Methanosarcina siciliae T4/M: one gene and its partners. The main gene of each other region encodes a partner of the protein of the gene in region 2 in a complex. Links are inferred from orthologs where the notes say so. Each region holds a gene or a part of one and is shown on either strand. Other genes may lie near its edges.

Region 1 (3,038 bases), 4.1 Mb from region 2 along the record:
CCGGAAGCCTGCAGTTTCAGTGCGAATCAGCCGGGGAAATTTCGGAATCGTGTCCCGGAAGACGATGAAAGTTCTCTCCGGATGCTCCAAGAGGATCTACGTGTACAACTGCGTTTGACAGATAATTCAGGCCATGGAGCATCCTATGTCTCACATTTACTGCAATTTCATGTCCTTCCTTAACGGAGAGCCCGGATTCTACTGCGATATTAACTTCAGCATAAAGCCTGTGTCCTATCCAGCGTACCCTTACCTCCGTAATATCCTTTACCTCTTTTACCTGGCTTATTACCTGCCGGATATCATCAACAATTTGAGGGTCAACTCCGTCCATCATGCGGGAAATAACGGATTTACCCGTTTCCAGGACTATACGGAGGATTGCAACTGTAATCAGGAGCCCGATTACAGGGTCTGCGAGTGGATATCCAAACCAGATGCCAAGAGCTCCTAAAAGCACTGCAAGGCTGGTAAACCCGTCTGCACGCGCATGGTATCCATCGGCAATTAGGGCAGCACTTCCTATTTCTTTTCCGACTTTTATCCTGAATTTTGCCACCAGCTCATTTCCCAGAAATCCAATAATTGAAGCTGTAGCCACAGCCCACAGGTAATCGACAGTCTGGGGAGCAAGAAGCCTTTGAACTGATTCGTAAGCTGCAACCACTGCACTGATGAAGATAAGAAAAACAATTAGCAGCCCTGCAAGGTCTTCTGCTCTGCCGTAGCCGTAAGTAAATCTTTTGTTGGGGTTTTTTCTGGAGAGCAGGAAAGCAAAACCCAGGGGAATTGCAGTTGCCGCATCTCCGAAGTTATGAATAGTATCGGCAAAAAGGGCTACACTTCCCGAAGCCCATACTACAAAAATTTGAAAGAGCGCGGTTAGCATCAGGCCTGCAAAGGACCATTTGACTGCGTACAGCCCTTTATCCGTGGAAATAATTTCGGGATCCACTACTCCATGGACATGGGAATGCGAGTGCTCTTTTTCTGAATGTTCCGGTTCATGTCCTTTTAGGCCCATATCTTCCTCTGCGCTTAAAACTCTTCAAAACCACTGGTCGAGGGTTTTCTGCCTTGCTCCTGACACTGCTTTAAGGCGTTCTGCAGCTTTTTCCACCCTCTCTGCGGAGAAGTCGTTCTTCTCTGATAGGAATTTGATGAGTTTTTCGGAATCCGGCTTTGTCCATTTAATTTCGTAGTTGTCGGTTACTTCAGGATGGATAAAAAGTTCCCTTATTCTGTCCAGGCCTTCGATTTCTACTTCTTTTTCCCGGAGCACGGCATGGATATCTCCATGCTTTTTTATCAGTTTGAGGGCGGTTTTAGGGCCTACTTTTTCCAGTCCTTTGTTATAGTCCGTACCGACGCAGATTGCAATATCGATTAACTGATTCCTGTTGACCCCCAGAGCCCTGAGGGTTTCCTCAAGGTCGATTACTTCAAGTTTGACATCAACATAGACATTCTTTCCGGGGAGCTTACGCTTTCCGGTGACAGCCATATTGCGGACAACTTTGGGGGCTCCGAAAAGAAAGGAATCATAGTCCTGTGAAGCAACATAGTCTGCGTCTTTCTTCAGAACCATGTGGGCAGCCTGTGCCTCTCCTTCACAGGGAGCCTGTATCCAGGGAATGCCCATTATTCCGAGGAGGTATTTTGAATCTTCAACGATTTCATGGTCGACCTTTGAAGATGCCTGAGCATACTTATAAGCAGCTTCAAGGTCCCCTTCTGCCTTTGCATTTGCCCATTTTTCCCGAGAAGTCTCCCTTACTTCTTTCCTCCGGCTCAGGGTTTCGGATTTCAGGTCAGGGGGCTTGCCGTCAAAAATGAAAACAGGTTTGATGCCGGCTTCAATCAGGCTTGCTGTCCTGTAGAGCAGCCCGGAAAGGTGAGAGGTCACTTTCCCTCTTGAATTAACCAGAGGACTTCCGTCCCTCTGGCGGATAATGCTCAAAAACTGGTGAAGGGTGTTAAATGCATCAACTGCAACCACTCGGTTTGAAAGGTCAGAAAGCTCTATTTTCCTTTTCTGAAGCAGATCTCCTATATCCGTGCCCATATTTTTTCCCTCCTGTGTATGAAATTCTTTTTTAGCCTCAGGTTTCTTTACTTTTACTCTCCGGTCTAAACTCTTTTACTTCCTGCGGGAACTTACGATCCTCAGGCAGTTTTAATCCGGGTACACTAGTTGCTCGGGACACTAGTTGCTCTTTACATCTTGTTCCCCGCATCTTGTTCCCGGTATCCCGTTCCTGGATCTCTCTTCCGATAACTCTGTTTTCTTGATAATAGACTTTATGTGTACCGAAGTTTTATCCCTGTTGCCAGATTAACGGCTTTTTGAGATGGAGGAGAATTGTTAAGGAAGTTTTCAGACAATTATTCCAGGATAATCTCCTTAGGTTCGCTCATATTGACGTTAAGGCGGTAATCTTCTGCATGGAGTGCGGTATAATAGGTCCTCTCAGGTAGAAAGTCGTAGACAAAAGCTGTATTTTCATCCATCTTAAGCCTTCCAAGCGTTGTCCAGTACTTAATGCCGGCTTCTCCGTAGACCGGGGCGTATGCAGTGATAATATCTCCGGGTTCGGGTTCAAGCACTTCTTTTGAGAACAGGATGTTTCCGTCGTCAAGGACTTCGTAGGGATTCATATAAGCTCTGACAGTCCCGTTGAGAGTATCCAGGTAAAGCTGAGTAAGACAGGATCTGAACTCCCCGTCTCTTTGAAGTCCCAGTTCGGTATCAAATATTCTGTCTCCGTTCTCGCTTTCTCCTCCGCAGACCGCATAAATAAGAGAGCTTTTCCCCGTTTTGGAGTTCTCTATAAAAATCCATTCCCCTCCCCAGGGGGGAAGGCTGTAGTTTGTGCCTCCTGAACAGGTAAGGGGCATTTTTCCTATGAGAACCGGACCTTCAGGGGAAGCTATAAAATACACCTGGTCTACCGAAGCCAGCCCGGAATCGTCTTCTACTGAAAAGGTATCTCCGGATTTTGAAATGCCGGGTTCGGTAAAGTCCGCACAGGTTTTCA
Region 2 (2,994 bases):
CAAACCTGACTGTTGACGCTGTAATTCTCTTTAAAAACAAGCTTGTTCTGGTGAAGAGAAAAAACCCTCCATACCAGGGAAAATTTGCCCTTCCTGGTGGCTTCGTTGAAATAGGGGAAAGCACAGAAGAAGCAGCTTCAAGGGAAGCTTTTGAAGAAACGGGGCTTTCCATAGAGATTCTCAAACTCATCGGTGTCTATTCCGACCCTGAACGCGATCCGAGAAGGCATACGGTCTCGGTGTGTTACCTTGCGAAAGGATACGGAGATCCGAAATCAGGATCTGACGCTGATGCCGTTGAACTTTTTGAGTTCGATTCTATTCCTGAGCTGGCTTTTGACCACAATAAAATGATAAATGACGCAAAAAGTGATATTGATGCAGTTCTGTCCCAAATGTAAAAGTATGATGTTTCCTAAAGACGGCAACTACCATTGCAGGAAGTGTGGAAACATAATACCGATTGAAAGTGATGCAGAGAATTTTGTCTCTAAAGCCAAGATTGATGATCATGAAGTAGTGGTACTCGAAGGGGAGCAGACGTCAGGCCTGCCAACAACGAATGTAAAATGCCCGGAGTGCGGGAACAACACTGCAGCCTGGTGGCTCAGACAACTGAGATCCGCTGACGAGTCCGAAACCCGTTTCTTCAAGTGTACAAAGTGCGGGTTTACGTGGAGAGAATACGACTGAATTCCATAATTTTTCTTCCGGCCTTTCTAAAAAACGTAGTTCTGGAAAATGTACTTTTGGAAAACTAATTCTCAGGTCAGAACTTCTTTTATGTTTCAGGTAGAGCCTGAAGCTTTCTGATTTTCTGACCAAGATTTATATAGTTGCCGGGACTTTGAATCTACTGGTTTAACCAGATTCCATATATGGCTACTTATTCCTATTAGGGGTTTTCCCTAAAAGGAAAAAAAGTCCCAAATTGTAAGGAAATTTATATATCCAAGGATAGATAAGGGTTTAAGGCTTAAATTTATTTGATGGAGAAGAATCATGTTCAAGGCAGCAATTAATGCAGAGCTTCTGAAAGACGCGATTGCCTCACTGGCTGTAATTGTAGATGAGGTTAGGTTCAAAATTAAACCCGAAGGGATTTCGGTAAAAGCAGTTGACCCTGCCAACGTTGCAATGGGAATTTTTGAACTTGGGTCATCGGCTTTTGAGGAATACAGCGCTGATGAGTGTGAGATAGGACTTGACCTGAACAAGATTACCGACCTTCTGGGAATTGCAGACAGGAACGATACAGTCAGGATGGAACTTGAAGAAGAAAGCAATAAACTCCTGATCGATGTAGGAGGGCTGTCCTATACTCTTTCCCTGCTGGACCCTTCAACAATCCGTGCGGAACCCAGAGTTCCCCAGCTCGAGCTGCCTGCCAAAGTTGTCCTGAACGGTGCAGACCTTAGGCGTGCCGTAAAAGCCGCAGAAAAGATAAGCGACCATATGCTCATGGGGGTCTCCGGAGATACTTTCTATATGGAAGCTAAGGGCGATACAGATCAGGTCCGCCTGGAAATGGGCAGAGACCAGTTAATCGACCTGAAAGCAGGTGAAGCCTGTTCCCTCTTCTCCCTGGACTACCTGACAGATATAGTCAAGCCCACAAACAAGGTAAATGAGGTTACTCTCTCTCTTGGCAGGGATTTCCCTATCCTGATTGACTTTGAAATTGCAAACGGTGCAGGTAGAATATCTTACCTCCTGGCCCCTAGAATAGAATCAGACTAAGGATGGCATGCAGGCCGAAAAACTTGCATATTACCCATTTATTTCAGAAGCATCTGCCCACGTTGAAAACCTGGGAATTTCCCTGGAAAGCCTGCTCAATTCACGGGCTTACAGGACCGCAAGAGCTCGCGGAATAGAAAGAGTAAAGGAAGCTCTTGAAGGGGAAATAAAAAAGTCCCCCGTATCAGGGGAAGCCCAGGTGCTCTCTGAACTCCTTTCCTATCCCTTTGCCAGGATGCTGGTCGCCTGCGTGGATGACCAGCTTTTTACCCGGCGCTACGCCCTCGCAGAAGCCAAGGCTGCCTATACTTTTTTAAGAAACGAAACCTCGGACTTTTTGCTCGAATTCGGAGAAGACTTCGGAATCTCGGCAGAAGTCAGAGACTCCCATTTCAGTATGCATTTTACGGACTATATCCGCTTTTCCAATTCCCTCAAAGACCCCTCATGGAAACTGACAAACCGCCAGTTCAGGGCAGGGAAGATAAGAATAACAAAAGAAGAGTTTGCAAGGCTACTTGAAGAGGCAATCAGGGAAAGGATTGAACAGTCCTTTCCGATCCCTGAAATTCCTCCCGAAGTCTCCGCTTTCTGTGCCCCCTATGTCGCCGAGATAAAGGAACAATTCGAGGTTCAGAAAAAGAAATTCGGAGCTACGGACTTCGGGGCAGTTGAGCCCGAACTCTTCCCCCCCTGTATTTCCCATGCCCTTGCAAACGTACAGGGAGGGGTCAACCTTGCCCATTCGATGCGTTTTGCAATGACCTCATTTCTTCTGAACGTAGGAATGTCCGTGGACGAGATCCTGAACCTCTTCAACGTCTCCCCCGACTTTGACGCGGAAAAAACCCTCTACCAGATCGAACACATAGCCGGAGCTACGGGGAACGAGTACAAACCCCCTGCCTGCGATACCATGCGGACATACGGCAACTGCATAGGAAAAGACGGACTTTGCGCAAAGATCAGCCACCCCCTCGGGTATTACGAGAGGAGGGTTTTCCTGAAAAATAAAGAAAGGGAAAAAGAAGAGGGAAAAGAAAAAGAAAACGAAGAGAAAAAGGAAAAAGAGGAGAAAAAGGAAAAGAAGAACGAAAAAGGGAATGAAATTAAAGAGAAATGAAATTAAAGAGAAATGAAATTAAAGAGAAATGAAAAAGGGAATGAAAGGGCTGCCAACCACTGGATGATTATAGGAACTGCCTGACAAATTCCTCAGACATTAAAGTGCGTTTTGAGGTTTCTTCGACCGAC
Region 3 (2,885 bases), 2.2 Mb from region 2 along the record:
ATGCTTTTTTAACTTTCTTCTTCATACTCGGGTCAGTCGCAGTCTCGACAGCTGCTGCGGTTATTTCCGTAGATTCAAATGGAGGAGAAAATTACAGCTCTATCCAGGAAGCTATTAATAATGCACAGGAAGGGGACACGATTCTCGTAAACCCCGGAATATATAAGGAAAACGTAAAGGTAGATAAGAAAATTTCAATTCTTGCAAACTCTTCCTCAGAGGCTCCGGGAAAACGCACTTATGTGCTGGGTACGGTTTCGGATGAAGACGTCTTTTACGTTAACTCAAACAATGTCACAATAGACGGTTTCTTTATTTCCGGTGTGTCTTCCGGAGGGGAAGAATATGAGGTGGGGATTTACCTTGAAGGAGTTGAAAATTGCTCTTTAAGTAACAACGCTCTGATAATGAATGATGTGGGAATTTCTCTCGCAGGAGCGAAGGGAAACTACCTCGTAAATAACCTTGTGAGTCTTGGATATCAGGGGATTGCCCTTGAGAATTCTGAAGAAAACACACTGTTAGGCAACCTTGTGCTAACAAATGATAAGGGAATCCTGCTGTATAATTCTGCAAATAACACCCTTATGAACAACACAGCTGACTCAAATATGAAAGGAGTTTCCCTTGAAACGTCTGATATGAACTCTCTGATGTCAAACACGATTTCTAAGAACGAATATGGAATCTTTAGCCTGATGTCTGAGTCCAATGTTCTGTTTAATAATTCCTTATACCTGAACGGTGTAGGATTATACTTTAATGATTCCTCTGATAACACGGTCTACATGAACGATTTTTTCAACCACATCAATGCTGAGGACGATGGGACTAACTTCTGGAACATCAGTTCAACAGGCAACTACTGGGAAAAATATTCGGGAGAAGACGCTAACGGAGACCGTATAGGTGACACTCCGTACGTTATCAATGAAACAACCGGGAGTAAAGATTACATGCCTCTGATGAATGAAACTTCTTCATATGAGGTTTCCGAAAACGAGAGTGAAGTTGATGGCAACGAGACATTTGTAACGAATTAAAAAAGGCTTCTTTTAACATAAAAGAAGAGAAAGGATGCAATTAAAAAGATAGAGGAAAATCCAGGAGTTTCATACTCTTGGGGAGTTTCATACTTTTTTCTCTCTTCTATTTTTTCAGGGGGCTGCCAGACAGGCCTGGGGAAAAACTTAACTAATTCCGGAATCATGAATTCTGGACTTATAGATCCTGGATTTATCAATTTTGAATCTCTAAATTCTGCATTTCTCAAGTCCGGACCTTACCTTTTCCGGGTTTTACTCTTTTCCGGGTTTTACTCTTTTCCGGATTTTTCCAGTTCTTTTCTTACGTTTTCTACGGTTTGCCAGGACTGCCTGACGATTTCCGGGAACTTTCCGCCGTGTTCTTTTCCCCATTTCAAGAGGAAAGCTTTTGTTTTGGGGTCTGAGGGATAACCGCTTCCGAAGTCTACGCCCCATTCTTTTTTTAGCTCTTCGATGAGTTCGTCCCTGCGTACTTTTGCAATGATCGAGGCTGCGGAGACTACGGGATAGGTTGCATCTGCCTGGTGCATGGAGATGATCTCTATTTTCTTTGCGTGAGCGGGGCTGGTTTTTGCGTACTGCCTGCGGAGGTTTTCGGCAAAACGTTCGGCTTTTACGTCCGCAGCATCGGCATATACGATATCCGGTTTCAGCTGTTCGAGAACTTTTGCAAAACAGATAACCATAATCTCGTTCATACTCATAATTTTCCGGAGTTCGTCAATCTGAGAGGGGCTGATCTCAAGGATGAAGAAGCCTTCTGCATGTTTTTTGATCTGGGATGCAAGCTGCTCTCTTTTTTTCGGCGTCAGTTTCTTGGAATCGGCAACCCCAAGCACCTTGAGGATATGGGCCCTGGACTCCTCGATTTTTACGCCTCCTATGCACATAGGCCCGATTACAGGACCTTTTCCGGCTTCATCAATTCCTGCGATCATCATTTTCTGGCTGTCTCCTGATTTGAGAGAAGAGGGCTTTTGTAAGTTTTACGGATCAGGAAAAGTAATAATATAATGGGTGGAAGGGGAGTAGAAAAAAGACCCTTGCAACTGGACATAGGCATAGTTGTATCAAGCCTCGGAGGGAATTCAAATCCGGAACCGAATCAATTCAATGGCCTTTTCTGGTTTACTCATAGGGTATAATGTTTCCCTGGCTGCAAGAATAGGCATCCATTTTAAAAGAACTTTTGGTTTATGTATGCTGGTTCCTACAATTCCTGTTAGTACCAGTGGCTTTTGCATTAAGGGTCTGTTCTGTGACGGAATAAGTTAGTCCTGAAGAGTAATATAATTATATATAACTTAAATTATAATTATGATTATTGGTGGATATAAAAGGGAAGGGGAATGAAATGAAAAGCGATAGGAAGAATCACAGGAATAACTGTCATAGAAGCTGCACGCATTACAGCCGGAGGACGCAACGCACCCGATCATATCACGACGCGAATGATGTAGTTAAAGAGAGTACAGGAGGGTAATTGATGACCACTCACGGGAGTCTTCAAGAAGCCGTGTCGGCCCGCAGAAGCTCCAGCTCGGCAGGCAAGAGCAAGGGCGCAGAGGAGAAGATCGTGGCAGAGGACATCACCCTCACCGCAGCTCAGCTCCTGGTCCGGTGCCTTGAGAACGAAGGTGTCGAGTATATTTTTGGGCTCCCCGGTGAGGAGAATATCAGACTCGTCGATGCTATGAGAGACTCAACGATCCGTTTCATTGTGGTGCGCCATGAGCAGGGTGCTTCATTCATGGCTGACATCTATGGCCGCGTTACGGGCAAGGCGGGTGTCTGTATATCCACGCTGGGACCGGGCGCGATTAATCTGCTTCTGGGAAC

The links.
Region 1: the proteins of MSSIT_RS00485 (region 2) and fen are in contact, whole or in part, in a crystal structure (PDB 1RXZ), measured with the Archaeoglobus fulgidus proteins. The link is inferred for Methanosarcina siciliae T4/M from one-to-one orthologs. Residues at the interface, in WP_010877842.1 of Archaeoglobus fulgidus: Asn43, Val44, Ala45, Met46, Pro120, Arg121, Pro123, Leu125, Gln151, Met192, Ser194, Asn218, Tyr219, Pro220, Ile237, Leu238, Ala239, Pro240, Arg241, Ile242, Glu243, Ser244; in WP_010877775.1 of Archaeoglobus fulgidus: Lys326, Ser327, Thr328, Gln329, Ala330, Thr331, Leu332, Glu333, Arg334, Trp335, Phe336.
Region 3: the proteins of MSSIT_RS00485 (region 2) and rnhB are in contact, whole or in part, in a crystal structure (PDB 3P83), measured with the Archaeoglobus fulgidus proteins. The link is inferred for Methanosarcina siciliae T4/M from one-to-one orthologs. Residues at the interface, in WP_010877842.1 of Archaeoglobus fulgidus: Val39, Ala42, Asn43, Val44, Ala45, Met46, Leu125, Asp168, Ser194, Asn218, Tyr219, Pro220, Ile237, Leu238, Ala239, Pro240, Arg241, Ile242, Glu243, Ser244; in WP_010878125.1 of Archaeoglobus fulgidus: Ala74, Ile178, Ala179, Ile183, Arg190, Ser195, Asn196, Leu197, Arg198, Gln199, Lys200, Thr201, Leu202, Asp203, Phe205.

The regions. Positions count from the first base shown.
Region 1 is NZ_CP009506.1:4,204,051-4,207,088, reverse strand. Bases 58-2,937 are described here. They hold fen (flap endonuclease-1), read right to left. Parts: upstream 2,066-2,937; coding sequence 1,049-2,065; downstream 58-1,048. Other genes in these bases: MSSIT_RS17620 (clostripain-related cysteine peptidase), read right to left, coding at 2,386-2,937; MSSIT_RS17630 (cation diffusion facilitator family transporter), read right to left, coding at 58-1,024. In the rest of the region: more of MSSIT_RS17630, read right to left, coding at 17-57; more of MSSIT_RS17620, read right to left, coding at 2,938-3,038. UniProt on the Methanocaldococcus jannaschii protein: Structure-specific nuclease with 5'-flap endonuclease and 5'-3' exonuclease activities involved in DNA replication and repair.
Region 2 is NZ_CP009506.1:103,746-106,739, reverse strand. Bases 36-2,871 are described here. They hold MSSIT_RS00485 (DNA polymerase sliding clamp), read left to right. Parts: upstream 36-1,002; coding sequence 1,003-1,740; downstream 1,741-2,871. Other genes in these bases: priL (DNA primase regulatory subunit PriL), read left to right, coding at 1,748-2,863; MSSIT_RS00490 (transcription factor S), read left to right, coding at 379-693; MSSIT_RS00495 (NUDIX domain-containing protein), read left to right, coding at 36-401. In the rest of the region: more of MSSIT_RS00495, read left to right, coding at 1-35; MSSIT_RS00475 (glyoxalase/bleomycin resistance/dioxygenase family protein), read right to left, coding at 2,931-2,994.
Region 3 is NZ_CP009506.1:2,298,058-2,300,942, forward strand. Bases 152-2,878 are described here. They hold rnhB (ribonuclease HII), read right to left. Parts: upstream 1,988-2,878; coding sequence 1,316-1,987; downstream 152-1,315. Other genes in these bases: MSSIT_RS09770 (right-handed parallel beta-helix repeat-containing protein), read left to right, coding at 152-1,043; MSSIT_RS23160 (hypothetical protein), read right to left, coding at 1,040-1,273; MSSIT_RS09780 (acetolactate synthase large subunit), read left to right, coding at 2,533-2,878. Also shown: more of MSSIT_RS09770, read left to right, coding at 1-151; more of MSSIT_RS09780, read left to right, coding at 2,879-2,885. UniProt on the Methanocaldococcus jannaschii protein: Endonuclease that specifically degrades the RNA of RNA-DNA hybrids.